DNA from 3 places in the Alkaliphilus sp. B6464 genome. Region 2 is predicted to be linked to each of the others. Evidence: riboswitches for the same ligand, from Rfam matches in the RefSeq annotation. Region 2 holds a riboswitch; each other region holds the start of a gene.

What was found. A riboswitch is a leader RNA that binds a small molecule or an ion and turns the genes downstream of it on or off. The one in region 2 is predicted to bind cyclic di-GMP.
Region 1: another riboswitch for cyclic di-GMP. It lies ahead of HYG84_RS05705 (transglutaminase-like domain-containing protein); the one in region 2 lies ahead of HYG84_RS15860 (ketoacyl-ACP synthase III).
Region 3: another riboswitch for cyclic di-GMP. It lies ahead of HYG84_RS07060 (tetratricopeptide repeat protein); the one in region 2 lies ahead of HYG84_RS15860 (ketoacyl-ACP synthase III).

The regions. Positions count from the first base shown of each region.
Region 1 covers NZ_CP058557.1:1,183,131-1,188,290, forward strand. The annotation lists gene HYG84_RS05690 (collagen binding domain-containing protein) at 1-1,918, shown strand, start outside; gene HYG84_RS05695 (class D sortase) at 2,061-2,747, shown strand; gene HYG84_RS05700 (hypothetical protein) at 2,796-2,939, shown strand; cyclic di-GMP riboswitch class I at 3,016-3,100, shown strand; gene HYG84_RS05705 (transglutaminase-like domain-containing protein) at 3,113-3,910, shown strand; gene HYG84_RS05710 (hypothetical protein) at 4,442-4,690, opposite strand; gene HYG84_RS05715 (hypothetical protein) at 4,712-5,107, opposite strand; gene HYG84_RS20735 (MBOAT family O-acyltransferase) at 5,076-5,160, shown strand, end outside.
Region 2 covers NZ_CP058557.1:3,120,363-3,125,522, reverse strand. The annotation lists gene HYG84_RS15875 (hypothetical protein) at 1-433, shown strand, start outside; gene HYG84_RS15870 (YdbC family protein) at 526-741, shown strand; gene HYG84_RS15865 (MBL fold metallo-hydrolase) at 766-1,530, shown strand; cyclic di-GMP riboswitch class I at 1,888-1,974, shown strand; gene HYG84_RS15860 (ketoacyl-ACP synthase III) at 2,072-3,076, shown strand; gene HYG84_RS15855 (methyl-accepting chemotaxis protein) at 3,070-4,641, shown strand; gene HYG84_RS15850 (ComEC/Rec2 family competence protein) at 4,787-5,160, shown strand, end outside.
Region 3 covers NZ_CP058557.1:1,465,725-1,470,884, reverse strand. The annotation lists gene HYG84_RS07070 (DUF3794 and LysM peptidoglycan-binding domain-containing protein) at 1-1,494, opposite strand, end outside; gene HYG84_RS07065 (metalloprotease family protein) at 1,738-2,271, opposite strand; gene HYG84_RS07060 (tetratricopeptide repeat protein) at 2,336-3,379, opposite strand; cyclic di-GMP riboswitch class I at 3,483-3,568, opposite strand; gene HYG84_RS07055 (GIY-YIG nuclease family protein) at 3,654-3,905, opposite strand; gene HYG84_RS07050 (M20/M25/M40 family metallo-hydrolase) at 3,945-5,160, opposite strand, start outside.

The sequences.
Region 1 (5,160 bases), 1.5 Mb from region 2:
AGATATTCTTAATGACTCTTTAGTAAAGGGAGAAGACTATACAGTTTCTTCTAACGAGGATAAAAAAGGCTTTACACTAACCTTTAATAAAGAAGTTAAAGAAAGATATGTAATAATATATACAACCAGTGTAGATGGTAAATCGAAAAATGAATATATGAATAGAGCTGAAGTTAAAATTGGAGAACAATCATCAACATATGCAGGTACAGTAGCTTATTCCGAGTATAACGAGTTCCTATCAAAGGAAGCTATAAATGTAAATGGGACGAAGGTTTATACAGATGACGAGCTTAACTGGGAGATTATTATAAACAGAAGCTTGTCAGAAATTGAAAATGCTAAGGTAGTAGACACTATAAGCCCAGGTCTTGTATATGTGGTAGATAGTCTTAAGGTATATAAAATTGTTGGTGAAGAAGAGGTTATTCTAACAAATAGGTATACTTTAGAAACAGAAAATAATGATTTAAATGAAACTATTTTAACGATAGAATTTCAAGATAAAATTGATTCTAAGTATGTAATAAGATATAGTACAGTAGTTTCAGCAGAAACTGGAGAGGTTAATAATAAGGTTTCCTTTAGTGGTTCTGAAGAAATAGAAGAAATAGTAGAAACCACAAAGCTGAGTGCAAGGCAATTTTCTTGGGTAGGTGGAGAGATAGATCCTAACAAAGGTAATATTAAGCTAATAAAAATTGATGGAGATTCACCTAATGAAAGAATAAAAGACGCTGAGTTCCAATTATACTATTATTTAAATGGCGAAAATAAACTAGTTGGTGAACCTATTAAGACCGATGACGATGGAGTGATTTTATTCCAAAATCTATCCTTTAGAACTTACTTCTTGGAAGAAGTTAATCCACCAGAAGGATATCAGGCATTAGAGATACCAATAGAAATTAAGCTTTATAAGGAAGAAGTAAGTGAGGATTATGATAATAAAACAAGGACAAAAACTTTAGAAGTTAAAAACTACAAGCTTGGTTCACTAGCTATCAAAAAAGTAGATTCTAAAGATGAAACTAAGGTTTTAGCTGGAGCAGAGTTTAAACTTAAGAATACTGAAACTAACAATGAGTATATTCTAATAACAGATGATAATGGATTAGCAAAGCAAGAAAATTTACCACAAGGCACATATACTTTAAGAGAAACAAAACCACCAAAGGGATATAGATTAGACTCTAAGACTCACACTATAGTTATTAGTGGAAGTGATGAAGAAGACAAGGAACTTCATATTGATCTATCTATATCAAATATAAAAACACCACCACAGCCAGTTTTAGGTGGGTTAAGTATTAAAAAGATAGATAGTAAGGATAGCACAGTAGCATTATCAGGAGCAGAGTTTGAGGTTAAAGACTCTAAAGGAGAAGTAGTAGCTGTACTAACAACCGATAAAAACGGAGTAGATACGGTTACAGGCTTACCATTAGGGAAATATACACTGGTTGAAACAAAAGCTCCAAGAGGATATGATTTAGATAAAACTATTCATGAATTAACAATAAGTAGTTCTATTACTGTTAATTTGGTTTTGAAAAATATTAAAGTACCAACTACACCTGGCGGAGAAGATCCAGATGAGCCAGACAAACCAGATAAACCAAATAAGCCAAATAAACCAAATGAGCCAGATAAACCAACAGAACCAGTAGAACCACAGGAGTATGTTGAGCCAGAAGAACCAGAGACTCCTGTAGTTGAAGAAACTATACCAGAGGAAGTTCCTGTAGATGACGGGGTTGAGGTACCAGATGATGGTATACCACTTGGAACTATAACAGATTTTGAAACTGAGAAATTACCCCAAACAGGTGAAGGAAGTCCTCTTATGACGTATTCAGTTGGGCTGTTACTAATTATTTTAGGTTGGGTAACAATAAGAAAGAAAGCTGCCCAATAAAAGGCATAAGTAACAGGGTTTAACAATAAATATACTTAAAGTATTTAGACAATAAGTTCTCCAACTAAAGAAGATGGGGGACTTATTGTTCCATTTTTAGACGACATGATATTAATAGTGTATAAATTTATTGGAGGACATAATGAAAAATAGATTATCTATAAAAAATGTACTAGCAATAACATTAATTGTTATTGGTAGTGGCATTATTTTGTACCCAAATTTGCGTAATTTTTATTATGATATAAAACAACAAGAGATTAAGAATAATTATATTGAAAGTATGAGTGCAATTCATGCTATAGATGATGATACGAACCAAGATATGGATAACATTAAAGATAATATAATTGAAGAAGATGAAAGCCTTGAAGATCAGATGGTACACCAATCGGAGAATAAAAAGATGTTAGAATTAGATAAACAATGGCCTGTTGAGGCTACCTTAATAATTGAAAAAATTGATCTATTAATGCCAATATTAAAAGGTGCAACAAAGGAGCATTTAAATGTTTCTATATCCAGTATTAATAACACCGGAAAGCCTTGGGAAGGAAATAATTATGCAATAGCAGGACATAGAAGTAGAAAATATGGGCGTCATTTTAATAGATTAAATGAATTGGAAATCGACGATGAAATTTCAGTGATGGATACAAAAAATAATGAGTTTATTTATAGGGTTTTTAGCAAAGAAATAGTAGACGAGAATGAAATTTCAGTATTGGAAAACTGTAATAAAAGTGAACTAACATTGATTACTTGTGATCCCATTAATGTAAAAAATCCACCAACACGATTAGTAGTGAAAGCCATCCAGATTAATTAAATTTTATTTTGAGAAAAGCAAGTATATTTAGCTGTATTAAAAAATTATATGTTAAGTTTATATAAGTTAGGGTATTTATATGACAACAAGCTAGATAAAAATAATAAGATTAATAATAAGAATGTATTTGAGATTATTAATAGGATAATAAAAAAAATATTATTAAATGAATTATTAAAAACAAATATTTAAAGCTTTTAAACTATATAAAACTAGGACAAATTGTAGTATAGTAAAAGATAATTAAATATATTTATCAGGTGCTTTCCACCGATAAAGGCAAATCTAGTGAAAGCTAGAGACGCAAAGCTAAAGGGCCTTCCTTAGAAATAAGATGGTAGCCAGTTACCGAAAGGGGAGTTTTTATGTTAAAGCTACGTAAAGTAATTTCTTTATTAGTTATTATTTTATCAGTATACTCCACAGTAGTTTTTGCACAGGCTTCTACTCCAAGTATTGATAAAACCAAATTAGATGCTGGATTAGTAAGTATTAATTATAATCCTCAAAAACAAGTGACTACAAAAGTAATTATTAGTAAAGGGGATGTGAAGTATACTTATAACCTAAAATCAAATAATAGTTTTCCATTACAGTTTGGAGATGGAGAGTATACAATTTCTATTTTAGAAAATGTGGAAGGTAATAAATACAAGCTAGTAGAAAAAGAGGATGTTATTTTGAAATCAACAAATAAAAACGAAGTGTTTTTACAATCCATCCAAATGATTGACTGGAATAATGATATGATCCCTATTAAAAAGGCTAGAGAATTAACTAAGGATGCTAAAAATGATAAAGATAAAGTTACTGCAATATATAATTATATTATAAACAATATTAGTTATGATAATAATAAAATAAACAACATTAGCACAGAATATATACCTTCTATAGAGGAAACATTAAAAGTATCCAAAGGAATATGCTACGATTATTCAGCCTTATTTGCGGCAATGCTTCGAAGTGTAGATGTTCCTACAAAACTAATGATGGGACGTAAAAGTGATATTGATACATATCATGCTTGGAATCAAGTATACTTAAACGATACTAATGAATGGATTACTATAGATACTACTTATGATGCCGCTAAAAAAACAAAGTCACCTAATTTAATGATTAAAAACGAAAAAGAATATTCTATAGAAAAACAATATTAAATACTATTATTATGTATAAAAATTAATTGTATATAGAACTAAAGCAGTTGGCTTTTATTCAAAGCTAACTGCTTTTTAATATAAATAAGTAGTTTTAAGGCTTTAGAAAGCTAAACAATTAGTATATTTTAATAAACTAGAATGGTTAAGGACTTATTATTGAACTATGTTATAATAAACCTATCCTTCCAAGAAAGAAGGGAGGTGGATCACAATTGTCACAACCAACAAAAGAAAAAGAGTACATAGTAAAGCTTATAACAGCAATAGCAGCCTTAATTACAGCAATAGCAACGTTAATATCCGCAATAAAGTAGAAAAAGCAGGTGTTCGCGCACCTGCTTTTTCTTTTTCGTCACAATTGTCACAACACAATTATTTGATTTATTGATTATATATAATATACCACATTTGCGAAGATTTATGCAATATTATAATAAAATGTTTCTATATATAAATGAGTCATAGCATAAACTTTGTATTTAATTCCGAATCACATATAAAATTTAAATCTACAATTAATTGATGTTTTTATCGTGTAATAATAATAAAAAGCTTAATACATGCTGCAATTCCAATTAATATAGCAGTTAGACTCATTAGCGAAAAAACAAATTTGTTCCAACGAATGGAAGTGGGAGTTACATTTACAGGATTAAATTTTTCAGAACTTGTATACATTTTTTCAGCTAAAAAATTTAAATGTAATATTGCCAATATACCTGTAGGAAGTAGCAATGAAAATAATGCAAAGAATAGAATATCGCTGAATTTTTCCAAGTAAGTCACTCCTTTTATATATTATCTAGTTCCTAAACTATACCATTCATAATTATCTAAATCTGAAGTTTCAATCTTATCTTTAATAATATTCTGTAAATCAATTATTATATATGGATCTGCATATACTATTTCATACTTATCACTAGTTTTGTTCATAGCTCGTACTATTAGAATAAATGTTTCGCTATCATTTACTTGATACCCTTCTTTTAGTAAGTTAACATTTATGGGCTCAGAAATTAAATAATGAGTTATTTTATTTTGTTTAATTCTTTTCCATTCGTTTTTCACTGTTATCTCGGCATTTCCTATTAATTTGTTTTCAAACTCAGTCAGTTTACTTTCAAGGACGTACTTTCTGTAATTTTCAAGCACTGATTGCATGTTTATAAAAAATACAGCTAATCTATCCATTATTGAGTCTTGGATTGGAATAATATGTTACAGCCTCCAAATATATTTTGATT
Region 2 (5,160 bases):
GGATATAATAAAAATTCTTAAAGGAATAGCTTGTGGTGTTATTTATATATCATCGTTTTTTTGGACTATGGTTTTGACATTGACATATAGCAACTTTGATTTTTGGATTATCCTTTTAGTAGCTATTTTGACAAATATAATAATTGGTTTTTTAATGTCATCAAACACTCATCGAAATTCGTTTTATAAATGGTTGATTTCATTACCGGCAGGGACTATAACTTTTTTAATATATAGAGAAACAAATTTTATCTATTATTGGTTAAATAGAATACATCCAGAATATGGGAAATTATCAGCTGGGGGTAATTTTGCTATGTTTTTTTATATGATATTTTACCTATTAAGCTTCTTTATTTCAGTTATTATATCAGTCTGCATTACAGGTGAAAAAATAAAAAAATATAAAAAAATAGATTCCAGTAAGTTATAAAAATCTGCATTATATTTGTGTCACATCATCCTTTTTAATACACACTAGATGAGTTAAATGACATAAGTAAGGGGATGAATGATTAAATTGAATTGGCTAGGGATAACTTTAATTATAATTGGTATATTTTATCTGAAAGTAATAAAGGCTGGACAAAGGAACTAAATCTTATTAGTTGGAACGGACGAGAAGCTAAATTCGATATTAGAGAATGGGACCCAGAACATATAAAAATGGGTAAGGGAGTTACACTTAGTAGAGAAGAATTAAAGAAATTAAGAGATATATTGAATGAGATAGATTTATAATTATGAAGTTGAGGAGCGCTGATTGTGGATAATTCAAAAAGTATAACTTATGTATCTAATGCAGGTGTTTTAATCAATATTAATAATAAAAAGATATTAATAGATGGTTTGTGTAGTTCTAAAATACGAATCTATAAGAGCACACCTGTAGAAATTAGAGAAAAAATAATAAATGGTATTCCTCCTTTTGATAATATAGATATTATGCTAATAACTCATCAACATAGTGATCATTTTGATGCTAACTTAATATGTAGTTTTTTAGAAAAAAGTCCTAATACAGCTGTTATATCGACAAGCAAAGCTATTTCTAGAATAAGATACTGCATGTCTAATAATAGGTCTATTAATTTAGTTGAGTTAGACCCTTTATTTCACTGTAGTGAGAGAATTAATATAAATGGGGTAGAAATTCAAGCAATATCAATGATTCATGAGGGGGAAGATTGTGTAGATGTAAATAATCTAGCTTTTATTATAGAATATGGTGTAAAAATATTACATCTAGGCGATGCTGCTCCAGTTAAAGAAAATTTTGAATCACTTAATCTTAAACAACATAAAATAGATGCGTTAATCGTAAATTTCCCTTATGTAAGTATTCCTAGAGCTAGGGAAATCATTAAGAATTATACTGATACACAAAAAATATTAGTAGTACATCTACCTTATAAGGAATTGGATAAGTTTAACTGGATAAGAGTTGCAAAAAAAAGTTATGAACGTAATAAGGATAGTTTTATTCAAACTATATTTATGGAAGAGATAGGAATGACTATCAATTTGTAAAAATATATAAATAAATATATTGGTAGGGTATTTATTAATAGAATAGAGATTAGATGTGCTGAAAATAACTACAAGAGTAGAGCTATTCCTGAAAGATTAAGATTTACTGAAGAAGGGACTTTAAGAGAGACAGAATGGCTTTATGATCATTATGTAGCCAACCTCATAAGTCATTAAATTAAAAGATTTTTTTAGTCGTATTAAATGAAAATGTGTAAGGTGATATTTTTTTATTTTACTATTTCAGCCAATTTACGATAATTTTTTACAATATAGTAGTATGATAATATAGTAACATAATGTAAAGTATGATATTATAATTATAATAAGATATATATATACATATATATACAAAATACTTATAAATGGCAAACTTACTGAAAGGTAAGGACGCAAAGCCATGGGTCTAAGGAAAATTTTTTCTATGATTGCCAGGTTGCTAAGTTAAAAGCTATTACAAATAGATAGCCTAGCTTAGGTATGTCTATTTTTTTATATTTACTAAGTTTAGTTATAAAATAATTCAATAGGGGGCAAGGACATGCGCAAAAATGTACATATGGTTGGAGTAGGGACATATCATCCAACAAAAGAGGTAAGTAATGAATTTATTATTAACCATTTTAAAGAATATGGTAATGAAGATCATGTAGAAAACTTGCTTAACAAGTTAGGTAGAAAAACCAGAAAACAGACATTAGGAAATGAAAATAGTATCGATATGGGGGTTAAGGCTGCTGAAAAAGCTTTAACAGATGCAGGGCTTAATCCTGAGGATATTGACATGATCATATCAGCAACAGATACCCCTGAATATTTAATGCCTACATGTGCATTGATTATCAGAAATAAGTTAAAGGCTAAAAATGCATCTAGTGTGTTTGATATGAATAATAATTGTGTAGGCATGGTTAATGCAATGGATGTAGCAAGTCGATATTTAAAAACAGATGAAAAATATAAGAGAGTTCTAGTTGTTGGTTCTGTATTAGTTAGCCCTTTTGGACGGGAAGATGACATGGTGACATACTCTATCGTAGGAGATGGTGCTGCTGCAGTTATATTAGAAGTGAGGGAAGAGGAAGAAATAAGAGGTATACTAGGTTCTAGAATGTATACTGATGATGACTATAATAACACCATAAGATTTCCAGCTTGTGGTTTATTAAATATTTCGAAGGATAACTTGACTTCCTATCATAGGAAAATGGAATGGACGCCTTTTGATTTTAGCTTTCTTGCCGATAAATGGTCAGAACTAATAATCAAATTACTAGAAGAATATAATTACCAACCAAGAGATGTTTCTCATTATTTTATGTCACAATTTTCAAAGGAAGATATAAGAATTACCTTAGAAAAATTGGGAGCAGAAATGGGACAAGCTACTTTTGTTGCGGATAAATATGGTTATAATGGCAGTGCTAGTCCTATTATAGCATTAAATGATAGACTGAAAAAAGAAGCCTTTAAAAAAGATGAGATTATTATATTTTGCTCTGTTGCAGCAGGATATACTATGGAAGCTTTGCTCTATAAATGGTAGTAGAGCAAAGCGGCACTCAGAAAGGAGATATTATGTTAAATAATGCAAATACAATTGTCGATTATCAGAAAAAAACACTGAAGGTTGTATTAATTATTTATTCGATTAGTGGATTCATGGCTATGCTAGCTTTTTCTTTGATGAAATATCTTGGACTATATGATTCAATTCAATGGGGGTCTCTTGGTATATTTGGTATATTAATTACCATAGAAACTATTCTTTTTTTTATTCTGCATAAAAGAACAGTCGTTAATGAAAATTTTAACGAAAAAATCTTTAAGCAGTTAAAGGTATTGATATTTATATTAACTTTTGTGAATTATCTTTACTTGATATTTATGGTTCCGTCTAAGGAGCTTTGGATGAGTGTATTTTATTTTATTATATTAGGTGCTCTATTTTTAGATATTAAACTAAATATTGCCTTTATTGTTACTGGAATGCTATGTCAGGTTATAATATTTAAATTGTATCCAATTGCTTTACCGGGACAAGAAGTTTTTCTACAAGAGATGATTATGAGAATAATTGTGATTACTCTTACTTCATTTGGAATTTTCCTATTTACTTTTTTTGCTTCAAAACTACTAAGTGAAATTGAAAAGAATGAAGAAGATCTTAGAAATAATAATAAAAAAACACTACATATTCTTGAGAAAACCGCACATTTTGCCAATACTTTATTAGATGCAAGTGATATGGTATCATCTATTGCTGAAGAAGAAAGTAGTTCTATGCAAGAGATAGCGTATACTAGTCAACAGGTGTTACACTCAAATAATGAGATATTAGATAAATCTAGAGAAAATAATAACAGCCTTCAAAATTTATTAGAAGGAACCGAGATAGTTTCAAGTGAGTTGAAAAACACTGAAAATTCATCCTTGGCACTGATGGCCTTATCCAGTGAAAATGAAAAATCTTTAAATGAGGCACTAAAAATGATGGATAACACGAAAGAAAGCATCGCATTTACATTTGATGTGGCTAAAAAACTAAAAGACAAAGCTAAAAAAGTAGATGAAATTTTATTAATTATTGGTAATATTGCAGAGCAAACAAATCTGTTGGCATTAAATGCATCTATTGAAGCAGCAAGGGCCGGAGAATTAGGTAAAGGATTTGCAGTTGTTGCTAATGAAATTAGAAAACTAGCTGAAAATACGAAACAATCATTAGATGATGTTGTAGGGATTACAGATGAACTTAAGACCAACATTGTAGATATAGAGGATTTAATGACTAATAATAATGAACAAATCATCAATAGCGATAATGCTATTGATCACACAGTAGAGAATGTAAAGAGTATGATAGATGACTTAAAAAGCTTTACAAAGTCAATAGTTGATATTAATGCCATTATAAATAAACAGCTTGAAGAAACGAGAAATATTGTAGGATTTAATGAAAGAATATATGGTATAACAGAAAGTGCTATCAATGAATTCAATCACTTGAGTCAATCATTTAAACAAAGTGCTGCTATGAGCCAGGAACTATCAGCTAATGCTGAAAATTTAAATGGTATTGCATTACAAATGAATGAATTGATTAAATAAAAATATTTTAAAATACCACTTCTAGAAGGATCTAGGGGTGGTGTCTTTTTATTTGATTTACCAAGTTTCTTTAGTGGAAATTTGTACTTGTTAGAAAAAGGGTATAATATAATTAAGTAATATAAAACATCTAAGGAGGACTAATATGTTTGTAAAGAAGAAAGTTAGTTTAGTATTAATAATCTCTATGGTTATTCTATTACTATTTGGTTGTGCAGAAGCTGACCCAAATTCAATATTAGAAGGGGAAGAAGTATCTCCTAAAGTTGTTGATGGTGAAGAATCAGCAGGTTTAAAAGTTCACTTTATTGACGTTGGGCAGGGAAGTTCAGCTTTTATTGTTGGAGCAGATGGTAAAACAATGCTTTATGATGCAGGTGGAGATGATGAGAATTCGGGAAGAATTATTGTTGATTACATTAAAGATATCGGATACGAACATATTGATGTAGCCGTATTCACCCATCCCCATGCAGATCATATTAATGGAGCGCCTACGGTGTTTAAAGAATTAAAAGT
Region 3 (5,160 bases), 1.7 Mb from region 2:
TTCCATAATCCTTTGTACAGTCGTATGATATCTTTTAGCAACCTTCCACAGAGTGTCCTCAGGTTGCATAAAATATATAGTTAAACTCGGTCTTGACGTTATATTAACATCTTCTTCTAATTCATCAATATTTGCAATTACATCTATAACTTTTTTACAATATGCTTCACAGGTAGCTCCTACATTTATCTTCAGCTCAACCTGTTCTCCATTTATAACATTATAGTTTGTTTCTTCTATAAATAATTCAACTTCAGCTTCCATATCTTCTTGTAGACCTTCAAGATCAACATAATGTTTAAATGGAACTTCCTGGATAAAGCTATATAAAGGTTGTATTCCTTCTATTGCCTTATACATAATTGTAGCTTCTAATATTCCTTCTATCATAGTTTTATCTACTACAAGACTATAATCTGTTAAAATTGGTTTAACATTAACAGAAAATACTTCATTAATAGGAGGATGGCCATGAGGTATATCTAAGGTTTCTCTCAAAAGTACATGTGCTCTATTCATACCAATATTTTCATTTAATTCAATTTGTTTTTTGTTGATTTTAAGCGCTTTACTTGGTGAATATGTATCAACTAATATCTCCCTACTTTGAGTGTCCATAACCTTAGCCTCTACTTTTATTACCCCTTCAATTTCTACTATCTTTCTCTCACCGCGAATATTCTCTTTAATATCATAGTAAAGTTCGTCAACAGAAAGTTTTAATTTATATTTCATATCGCTAAAGGCATCCGTAATTTCTACAAAGTGAGTAAATGGAATCTCTCTTTTAATCATCTTTAATGGATTTTCATCATCTTCGTCAACATATAGTAAATCGATATTTACTATACCACCTACAATTACTTTTCCATCGGTAATTTTGGTTTCCCTCTCTAATACTGTAGCGTCCCATTTTAAAATTTCTTTAATCTCATATTCATCTTCATCTATTTCGAAGTTATCTTTTACTAATGTTTCTGATTTGTTGACTCCTACAATATCAGTGTATTGGAATGTTTCCTTTAACACCTGAATATCCTCTAGGCCTGCAAGATCCTTAGTAATTTCCATAGTCTTTTCTTCAATACCTTTACCGATTAAGTTAATTACAGCCTTTACCCCAATTTTCCTATCGTTGTTTATATGAAAGTCAATATGTTCAACTTCTGCTACTACTTCACCCTTCATTTTAGAATTAATACCTTCCATTTCAAGGCTTTGCTTAAATTCTGTGCTACTATCTATGCTGTAAAGAGGTTGTTCTCCTTTTTCAGAAACATATAAAATCTTAAAATATGTAGTCCCTTCTACAGCAATTCTGTTATCCATTACCTCTTGCTTAGTTAATTGCACTTTACCATCGGCAGATAAAACTCTTGTAATATCAGGCTTTGTATCAGGTACTAGAATATCTCCTTCTACAATCGTCTGAGCAATATTTTCACCTACTACTTGATCCAGTTTAAATAAATCTCTTATTAGTTCAACAGACATATGTTTGCCTCCTCCCGAAATCTTTTAAAATCCTTACTATACTATATTTTGTTGTGTACAAAATATGTTAAAAAGTTTATTACTATTTTAGTTAGTCCAATAAAATTTCTCTTTTACATATATATGTTGTTAAATAAAAAAAAGAAGTGAAAATGCCGGATTTTCACTTCTTTTTTGCTATTCTATTTAAAGGAATTAACCTTAATCTCAATAATATTATAGATTTAAACGGATACTTAATAACTAAGCCAATAGCTTTATAACAATATTTGGAATTAACATAGCTACAAACAGACCATAAATAACATCAAACCATAATACAGATGCAATAGTGCATAGATAAATAAGTCCAACAATAGGTGTAGCTAATATTCTAATCCACATTGGTGTTTCTTCTTTTTTAATTCCACTCCAAATATTTTTAGCATCTTGAATACTGGGAAAAGAGTGCATTGCTATAGAAATACCTAGCCATATAAAAAAATAATCTATTGTATGACCATCACCAAACCTAATTACTGGTATAGCTCCTGGAAGAGCTATCAAAGCACCTAGTGTAGTATTAATTAAAAATGGTCCTATTCCTATTAATAACTGTTTAATAGGCTCTGTAGGAACCTCATGTGTTACATATCCGGCTGGATTTTTTAGGCTAAAATAACAAACATCTAATACTGCAACCCTTGTAATTCTACAAAACAACTGATGTGCAAGTTCGTGAACAATTACACCTGGAAAGGTTGCTATAGAAACCAAAAAACCTGGTATTATATACATTAATTCTACCTCCTCTCATATTTATAAGTATAAATACAATTCAACATTTTTCCTATATTATCTACTATCTTAGTTTGATAAGCCCCGAAATAACATCTTCTAACCATTCTATTTCCCTATCACTGTACTCATTTTGCTGATTCCTAAGTAAATCCATTGTTTTATTTCTTTCTTCTTCCATACCATTATAATGATATACTAAAGCAAGATTTGATATAAAATATGGTTCCTGCGGACTAATCTCATGAGCCTTTTTTGCAAAGTCCAATGCTGCTTTATCTTCATATCTTTTAAGTTCAATTCTACTTAATCCAACATAAGCACGTGGATCTTCAATATTATGTTCTAAAACTTTGTTGCAATATTCAATGCCTCGATCGAACTCGCCTCTTTCCCTATAAAGCGCAGAAAGAAATAAATAGCCATCATAAAATGTGGGATCAATACTAAGTATTTTATTCATGTACTCTTCTGATTCATCATATCTTTCTTGATCATAATAAATATTAGCTAAATAATAAATGGCAAAAACATCATCTGGATTTTTATTGACCCAATTTTCTAATTCATTAAAAAACTCTTGGGTTCCTAAATCATATTGATCTAATACGTTTACTAACTCCTCACTTGGATAAAAATTTCTAGATATTTTATCCATAATTTCATTAACTTCCTCAACTAAATCCTGTTCGTCAAGATCCCTACCAGCAATTATATCAATAGTATTAATGACTTCTTCAATTTTATTATTATGATAGTAGGTAACCGCCAATTTAGCTAATATTAATGTGGAATCTGGATACTGTTCTAATGCCTTTTCATACTCCTCCATAGCTGTTTTGTATTTATGGGCTGTTTCTGCCTTTTTCCCTCTTTCATAGGCAATACCACTGATTAATGTTTGAGGAAATCTCATTATACCAGCAATAAATGTAGATATTAATATTATAATAAATCCCTTAACCCACAGAGGTATGGGTCTCCTAACAAATTCTTCTCTACACTCTCTACATAGTGCTAGATTATATCCTTCCTCAACATTGGGACTATTACAGTTTTTACATACTCCATCATCGACATAATCCTGCTCCATTACTTCTTCCGACACATTTTTAGCCTCCTTCCATAGATAATATAACTTTAAAATAAAAAAAGCTTTGTACAAAAGCGCACAAAGCTAAGGATAATCCTTATATAATTGTATTATCCTTTTCGGCAACCTGGCTACCATAGTAAAATATACTTTAGGCCCAAGGCTTTGCGTCATTATCTTTCGATAATTTTGCCCTTTTCATATACTCATTATATTTTTCTGTTTAACAGGTATATAATTATACATTTCTCTACAAAATCCTTTATTATTATATCGACAAAAAGTGCCACTATTCGACAATGGCACTTTCAATCAATTTTAATTTTTCCTTTCTTCTCATCTGCTTTATTTCATACTCCCTCTTCTGGGCAGATATTTTATCATCATACTCTTCAAAATATACAAGTTTTACAGGAAGCCTAGCCCTCGTATATTTTCCACCATTCCCACCTCCATGGGTTTTAACTCTCTTCTCTAAATTATTAGTCCATCCAGTATATAGACTTTTATCAGCACATTCTAATATGTATACGTAGTTCATCTTAATCACCATATATATTTTATTTTTTTTTATAGTAGCCTACTTTAATAAATTTAAAATAGTATCATAAACCATCTTCGGAAGCACATTAAAGGAATAATCTCTTTCTACTCTCTCTGTAAACTTATGAGCATCTTTGCCAAAAGGCCCTATATTTACTACAGGAAGGTTAAGTTCTTGCATTTCTTTAAGTGGAAGATTATACTTTACGCCAAAACCTGGCATATTTTCTTTTAAAACTCCGATGATAGAATTTTCTTTTGGTGCAGCGGCATAGCTTAAATCTGATATATAAGGATAGAATTTTTTTCTAACTATATTAAATTTGTTGTCAGCCGCTTCAATAGCATCATCAACAGCTCTTAGAAGGATTTTCTCTTTAACTTCATTACCTTCTACATAAATGTGAGGGTAATATGGTGGTGAGAAGTAAGCTATAACTACAGGTTCTTTGTCAGACCACATTTTATGTACTTGCTCTACAAGTTTTAACGCAAAAACCCTTTCATCAATTTTATCGTTATCAAGTAGCTCTCTACTTAATTTCTCAAGCATTAAATTAAGTTCCTCACCTTTTTCAGCCCTAACTTTTTCAACTAGCTCTTCATAAGTAATAACTCTTGCTTTCCAAGGTAACTCCGCATAAGGATAACTACTCATTTTACAATAACTCTTATATTGATTATTTAACTCATCTATGGTATTTTGAAAAGCTTTAAAAGCTCCTACTAGCATTCTGTTCATTACTTCATCAGGAGTAGATATATGGGTAGCATAGTTAAAGTAAAGATATGAAGTCTTTGCAATTTGTACTGAGTATTCTGTTTTTAAGTCTTGTTGTCTCAAAGTAATTGGTGGAAGAGACACTTCCCCTTCAGCCACATCACAGTACTCCATATTTAAGTTAAATTCCTTAGTTATGCTAGAAGATATTTGATTAGGGTCTAATCCTTTATAGGGCTCTCCTACATGGGTTTCTTTACCTACTATAAAGAAACTAGGCATCAGTTTACCAACAGTACCTATGTATACATATCTATTTTCATCACCAACATATCTAGGAGCACTATAATCAGTGTCTATAACTGCTAAGTATTCATAGCCTTCAGACTCCTTAAGTCTAACTAACTCAGGTACTACAGATAGCATTCCCCCAGAGTTACCTTCTTCATCACATACAGCAGCAAATACAACATTTCCCTCTAGGTTATCTACATTTTTAGCTAGTTCTTCCATTATTGTCATAATAATTGCT